3 regions of the Nocardiopsis valliformis DSM 45023 genome follow, and region 2 is predicted to be linked to each of the others. Evidence: riboswitches for the same ligand, from Rfam matches in the RefSeq annotation. Region 2 holds a riboswitch; each other region holds the start of a gene.
What was found. A riboswitch is a leader RNA that binds a small molecule or an ion and turns the genes downstream of it on or off. The one in region 2 is predicted to bind cobalamin.
Positions count from the first base shown of each region.

Region 1 (2,256 bases), on a different contig from region 2:
GGGGCCGATGGTCACCGCCACCGAGACCGAGGCGGCCAGTACCACCAGGCCGCCGCCGGTGAGGAGCGCCAGTCGCGCACGGGTCACTGGGCGAGCCCGAGCTCGCGCAGGCCCTCGGCGACCAGTTCGACCCCCTCCACGGTCCGGATGGCGGGGTTCATGGCCTGACCGCTGAGCAGGACGTACCGCTCCTCACGGACCGCGGTGAGGTTGCTGGTGGCCGGGTTGCCCTCCAGGAAGGCGATCTTGGCCTCGGCGGTCTCCGCGGTCTGGGACTCACGGGTCAGGTCGCCGAGCACGATCACGTCGGGGTCGCGGTCGGCGACGGTCTCCCAGTTGATCTGGGGCCACTCGTCGTGGGTGTCGTCGAAGGCGTTCTCGGCGCCGATCGCACGGGTGATGGCGCCGGGTGCACCGCAGCAGCCCGCCAGGTAGGGCGCTTCGGAGTTGGCGAACCAGTACATGAGGGAGACGTCGGAGGCGTCCAGGTCCCGGGTCGCCTCCTCCACCCGTTCCTGGAGCTCCCCGACGAGTTCCTCGCCGCGCTCCTCGACATCGAAGACGAGGGCGAGGTCGCGGATCTCGCCGTAGACCGCGTCGAGGGTGAGCTGTTCGCTGCGGGAGCCGTCTCCCCCGCTGCTGTTGTCCTTGCCCGCGTCGCAGTCGGTCGGGGAGACGTAGGTGGACACACCGAGCTCCTCGAACTGCTCCCGGCTGGCGACTCCTCCGGTGCCCAGGGTGGAAACGAAGGAGGCCGTGACGAAGTCGGGTTCGGCCTCCAGGACCCGCTCGAACGAGGGGTTGTTCTCCGCCAGCCGGGGGATGTCGGCGTTGGCCTCCTCCAGCCCCTCCATGATCGGGTCGGTCCAGGTGGCGGTGCCCGCCACACGGTCCTCCAGTCCCAGGGAGAGGAGAATCTCGGTGGTGCCCTGGTTGAGGGAGACCACCCGTTCCGGGGGCGCGTCGAGGGTGACCTCGTAACCGCAGTTGTCGATGGTGCGGGGGTAGCCGCCGTCGGCCGCGGCGGCGCCCGTCCCCCCGTCGGATTCAGCCTGGCCGGTACCGCAGGCGGTGAGCAGGAGGGCGGGCAGGACGAGGAGGGCTACGGGGGATGGTCCGTGGCGGAACATGGGCATGCCTCGGGTGTCGGAGGCTCGAACGCGGAGCCTGGCATGGGAGCGCCTCCGCGCACTCGACGCGGAGGGGCCAGCAGGTCTTCGGACTCGGGTTCCTCCGGACGAGGTGCCTTCCCAAGGTCGGTGCCGTGCGGACGTCGCCGTCCGCGTGCCCGCGCCCCAGTGGCGTCAGTACCCCGCCCGTCCCCCACACCGCTGCGCGTCAGTTCCGGATTCGCACCGGATTCCCTGACCACCTACGTGGTACGACTGGCCCCGGAAGGATAACAAGGGCCTTTCGGGGCCTACACGACGGGCAGGACGGCGGGCGTACGCAGCGCCAGGACCGCAACGTCGTCGTGTCCGTCCCCGGGTGCGTTCGCCACCAGGGCCTCGCACAACTCCGCCAAGGATCCCTCCGCGTGTTTGGCGGCGACCTCGGCCAGGGCGTCCATTCCCCTGTCGAGGGAGTGGCGGGGGTGCTCGACCAGACCGTCCGTGTAGAGCACCACCGTCGTCGACACCGACAGCGCGCACCGGTGGTCCGGGCGGTCGAACGCCACGTCCACGCCGAGCGGCAGTCCGGGCTCCGCCTCCAGATAGCGGGGTTCACTGCCGGGGGCGAGCAGGAGGGGCGGCGGGTGGCCGGCTGTACTCCAGCACAGATCCCAACCACGGTCCGCGGGTTCGATCCTGGCCAGGCAGGCCGTGGTCACCGGGTTCTCCGTGATGGCGTGCAGAGTGTGGTCCAGCTGGGCCAGCACCTTGCTGGCGGGGGTGCCCCGGTCGTACAGCAGGGCGCGCAGCATACTGCGGGTCTGGGACATGGCCGCGGCGGCGACCAGGTCGTGGCCGACCACGTCGCCGATCACCGCAGCGCAGGCGCCGTCGGGAAGCATCAGGGCGTCGTACCAGTCTCCGCCGAGGTGGTGGCGGCCCTCACTGGCGGGGCGGTAGACGGCGGCCACGTCGAAGGGCCCGAGATCGGTCAGGCGCGGCAGCAGCAGGCGCTGGAAGCGTTCGGCTCCCGAGCGGACCTCCTCGAACAGGCGGGCGTTCTCGATGGCGACACCAGCGGCACCGGCCAGGGCCGTGACCACCTCTTCGTCCTGCACGTCGAAGGGCAGGCCGTCGTGCCGGG
Region 1 is NZ_ANAZ01000002.1:12,014-14,269, forward strand. It holds gene D457_RS0100680 (FecCD family ABC transporter permease) at 1-87, opposite strand, end outside; gene D457_RS0100685 (ABC transporter substrate-binding protein) at 84-1,130, opposite strand; cobalamin riboswitch at 1,192-1,405, opposite strand; gene D457_RS0100690 (PP2C family protein-serine/threonine phosphatase) at 1,421-2,256, opposite strand, start outside.
Region 1: linked by a shared signal. The riboswitch ahead of D457_RS0100685 (ABC transporter substrate-binding protein) and the one ahead of metE (5-methyltetrahydropteroyltriglutamate--homocysteine S-methyltransferase) in region 2 are both predicted to bind cobalamin.

Region 2 (2,256 bases):
CGGCGGTCAGCCCCCACTCGCCGACGAACGAACGAGCTCCGGGGTTGGCTGCCTCGAAGGCCTGTACCTGGGCGGTCAGGGTGCGGTCCAGGAAGTCCGACAGCGGGGTGGCGTTGGGGATGACCGGGTAGGCGACGTCGGTGTCACTGTCGCCCTCGAAAGCGATTCTTGCCTCCTCGATCCCGGGGAGGGCGTCGGGGGCGACGGTCGTCAGGCGGTCGGGTTCACCGGTGGCCGGAAGCCGTTCCTCGTCCGCCGCGGACTGCTCGGCGGAACTGTCGGCGCTGGCGCTGTCCGGCAGCAGACCGGGTGGTCGGGCGGCCGACAGCACCAGCCCCAGCAGGACGACCATCGCGATCGCGACCGTGAGGAAGGGCCGGTCGGGGGCCAGGGTCTGAGGGTTCTGCTGCTTCACCTGGGGTTCTCCACGTTCATCGTCAGACGAACGTTCGCGGGGGAGGCGGGGGCGCGCTCTCCCACGTAACGCTGATGTCGGGTGTGATGCCGAGCACACGGCGGAGGTTCGCTTCGTGCGGGCGGGGGCCACGCCGGGTTCAGGGGCGGAGGGGGTGCTCCCTATACTTGCAGGCGTGGAAGGTACACGCTCCACCATTTCGACCCTGGAAGCCCTTCAGGGCGGGAGGTGCGTGTCGAAAGAGGGAACCCGGTGCGAATCCGGGACTGCCCCGCAGCGGTGAGTGGGAACGACTGTCGCCATAAGCACTGGTGATCCGACCGGAAAAGTCGGGAACTGGGAAGCGGTGACCGGTAGGAGACCCGGCGGCCACGCCGGAAGCGCCCACGAGTCCGAAGACCTGCCTCCACCCGGCGGTGCACCCGTGCCGCCGGTGGTCCCGCGCCCCGAGGGAGGGCCGAGGGCGGGCACAGCCGTGCGCCGAACCGGCGCTCCCCGGCATGCCCGCGCCCTCGCTCGCCTCGCGGCCGGTACCCGGCTTTCGACGAGGGAGAGAAGCTCTTCATGCCTACGACCCCGGCCGTCCGGCCGTCCGTGCGGTCCACCGTGCACGGTTACCCGCGCATCGGCCCCGACCGCGAACTCAAGCGCGCCAGTGAGTCCTACTGGAAGGGCGGCACCACCGCCGCCGAGCTCGACGCCGTCGCCGCCGAGCTCCGCAAGGGCGTCTACGCTCAGCTGCGCGAGGCCGGTGTGGACGACCTGCCGTCCAACACCTTCTCCTACTACGACCACGTGCTGGACACGGCGGTCCTGTTCGACCTCGTGCCCTCCCGCTTCACCTCCCCGGCCCAGGCCGAGGACCGGGACGAGCAGCTGCGCCGCTACTTCGCCCTCGCCCGCGGGGTGCAGGGGGCCACTCCGTTGGAGATGACCAAGTGGTTCGACACCAACTACCACTACCTCGTCCCCGAGCTCTCCCCGAGCACCCGCCCGCGCCTGGTCGGTGACAAGCCCGTTGCCGAGTTCCGCGAGGCCGCCGAGGCCGGTTTCCAGACCCGTCCCGTGCTGGTCGGCCCGCTGACCTTCCTCCTGCTGGCCAAGGCCGCTGACGATGCCCCCGAGGGCTGGGAGCCCATCGAGCTGCTCGACCAGCTCCTGGACGCCTACGCCAAGCTCCTAGGCGACCTCAAGGCCGCTGGTGCCACCGAGGTCCAGCTCGACGAGCCGATCCTGGCCACCGACGAGGGCCGCGCCGCCGTCGGCCGGCTCGAGCGCGTCTACCAGCGCCTGGGGTCCCTCACCGAGCGCCCCTCCCTCCTGGTCTCCACCTACTTCGGATCCATCGGCGCCGCCGCCCTGCGCGTGCTCAAGGACTCCCCGGTGGAGGCTGTGGGCCTGGACCTGGTCACCGACTCCGAGGGTGTCGCGGACCTCACCGCGGTCTCCGGCCTCGGCTCCACTCGCCTGGTCGCGGGCTTGGTGGACGGCCGCAACGTCTGGCGCACCGACCTGCCCGCCGCCGTGGCCGGGCTGGGCACCCTGCTCGCCCTCAGCGACGAGCTCACCGTGAGCACCTCCTGCTCGCTGCTGCACGTGCCCATCGACCTGGACGCCGAGACCTCCCTGGCCCCCGAGCTGCGCGGAGCGCTGGCCTTCGCCAAACAGAAGGCCAAGGAGGTGGCCCTGCTCGGCCGCGTCCTGACCGAGGGCGAGGACGCCGAGTTCGACGCCGCCAAGACCCAGAACCCGTCCTTCACCGACGCCCGCGTGCGCGCCCGCCTGGACGCCCTGGGCCCGGACGCCTACGAGCGCCCCGAGGACCGCGGCGCGCCCACGGA
Region 2 is NZ_ANAZ01000004.1:257,096-259,351, forward strand. It holds gene D457_RS0105760 (polysaccharide deacetylase family protein) at 1-415, opposite strand, end outside; cobalamin riboswitch at 625-837, shown strand; gene metE (5-methyltetrahydropteroyltriglutamate--homocysteine S-methyltransferase) at 980-2,256, shown strand, end outside.

Region 3 (2,256 bases), on a different contig from region 2:
CCTTGTGACCGCGCCCGTCCACGACCAGCTCGGCGCCTTCCTCGATGCCCAGCCCGACGTAGGCGTCGACCCGCTCCAGGGCGTCCTTGGAGACCAGGGGGCCGAAGTCGGCGTCGGGGTCGTCCGAGGCGCCGACGGTCAGCCTGGCGATGCGTTCGGTGAGCTTGGCGACGAGGGCGTCCGCGGTCTCCTCGCCCACCGGGACCGCGACGGAGATGGCCATGCAGCGCTCGCCCGCAGAGCCGTAACCGGCGCCGATGAGGGCGTCGGCGACCTGGTCGAGGTCGGCGTCGGGCATGACGATCATGTGGTTCTTGGCCCCGCCGAAGCACTGGGCGCGCTTGCCGTGCGCGGTGGCCGTGGAGTAGACGTACTCGGCGATCGGGGTGGAGCCCACGAAGCCCACGGCGGCCACACGGGGGTCGGTGAGCAGGGTGTCCACCGTCTCCTTGCCGCCGTTGACCACGTTGAGCACGCCCGGGGGCAGCCCGGCCTCGAGGAACAGCTCGGCCAGCCGCAGCGGCACCGAGGGGTCTCGCTCGGAGGGCTTGAGGATGAACGCGTTGCCGCAGGCCAGCGCGGGGGCGGCCTTCCAGAGCGGGATCATCGCGGGGAAGTTGAAGGGGGTGATGCCCGCGACCACGCCCAGGGGCTGGCGCAGGGAGTGGACGTCGATCCCGGATCCCGCGTTGTCGGTGAAATCGCCCTTGATCAGGTGTGGGATACCGGCGGCGAACTCCACGACCTCGAGTCCGCGCTGGAGGTCGCCGTGCGCGTCGGCGACGGTCTTGCCGTGCTCGGCGGACAGGGTTCGGGCGATGGCCTCACGCTCGGGTTCGACCAGCTGGAGGAACTTCAGCAGGACCCGGGCCCTGCGCTGGGGGCTCCAGGAACCCCACTCGACCTGGGCCTGTACGGCGTCGGCGATGACCGCCTCGGTCTCCGCCCGGTCCGCCAGGGGGACACGCGCCTGCACCTGACCGGTGTTGGGGTCGTACACGTCACCGAAGCGGCCGGTCCGGCCGGGGACGTTCTTGCCATGCACGAAATGCGTCAGCTCGCTGACCATACGTGTTCACTCCATCCTCGTGGATCACACGACTCTCGGGCCGCGAGCGGTGGCCTGACTTCCGGACGTTCTGCCCGGTCACAGTGGCGGGACCGTGCTGGATTCGCACCAGCTTCCCCGCTCCTCGGCACCCTCACCATATAGTTGGACGTCCTACTAAATCTAGCCCTCGACACACCGAACATGCCAAGAAGCCCCGCCTCCACCACCGGAGGGCAAAAGCGTGGCCGCCGCAGAGTACGTACACATGTCGCGATGAACCGACCCGGACACTCCCGCTGATCTGGGAATTCTCCCCCACGACCTCCTTGATCATCATCCGCCAGGAGCATCAGAAAACAGCGAAAACAGTTCGCCAAAAGAATCATTAAGACGAGCACAGAAAAATTATTCTGTCTCGCAAAACAAGCAGAAAGACCTTTTCCGCCAGGGCCTGCGAGAGAATTTTTTCCGCCACCATCCCCTAGAGACCCCAACAATCCGACCAGCCACACAGGCGCAACACTACCCGAATTCCAAGTAAAGTAGATCGGATTAGTAGGAAATTCGTGATGCCCGGCATATCAGGGGCCACAGGAGCGGCATGAAGCCCATGAGACTCCGGCGAACAGCAGGGAAAAGAATCAGCCAAGTCTTCGCATTTCACCCCGAGGGAGAATCAAATAATTCCCCATTCCCACCCCCAGAAGGCACGAAGGAATCCCTGGACACGTAATACTACTGCCTGGTAGCGTCCATCCCCATGGAGTGGTGGAGTGCTATTCCCAGCCCCGAGTGATGCATGGATTCCCATGCACCCCCCACCACCTCCCATTTTCATTGATTCATCACTAATAGCGCATCTGCTATTACGCTCAGGCAATACATGGGAGGCGGAATACTTGCCAATGAACATTGATAAGATCCATGCCTCGGGGATGGCGTCTGACACGACTGCGACGGCGGACCCCCGGGACGACGCTTCACCCCACTCGGCCGAGGACGTCCGCACAACCCTGGTGGAACACACCGCCCACCTGGCCGGGCTCGGCGAGGAAGAGGCCGCGGACCTGGCCGTCCGCGCCCGACACAACCGGCTCAGCGAACTGGGGCTCGACTCGCTCACCGCCGTGCGACTGCGCTTCCTCATCCAGCGCGACCTCGATGCCGACCTCACCGCCCAGGAAGTGCTCTCCCAGGACACCCTG
Region 3 is NZ_ANAZ01000002.1:223,158-225,413, forward strand. It holds gene D457_RS0101625 (CoA-acylating methylmalonate-semialdehyde dehydrogenase) at 1-1,069, opposite strand, end outside; adenosylcobalamin (AdoCbl) riboswitch at 1,068-1,215, opposite strand; gene D457_RS31680 (non-ribosomal peptide synthetase) at 1,987-2,256, shown strand, end outside.
Region 3: linked by a shared signal. The riboswitch ahead of D457_RS0101625 (CoA-acylating methylmalonate-semialdehyde dehydrogenase) and the one ahead of metE (5-methyltetrahydropteroyltriglutamate--homocysteine S-methyltransferase) in region 2 are both predicted to bind cobalamin.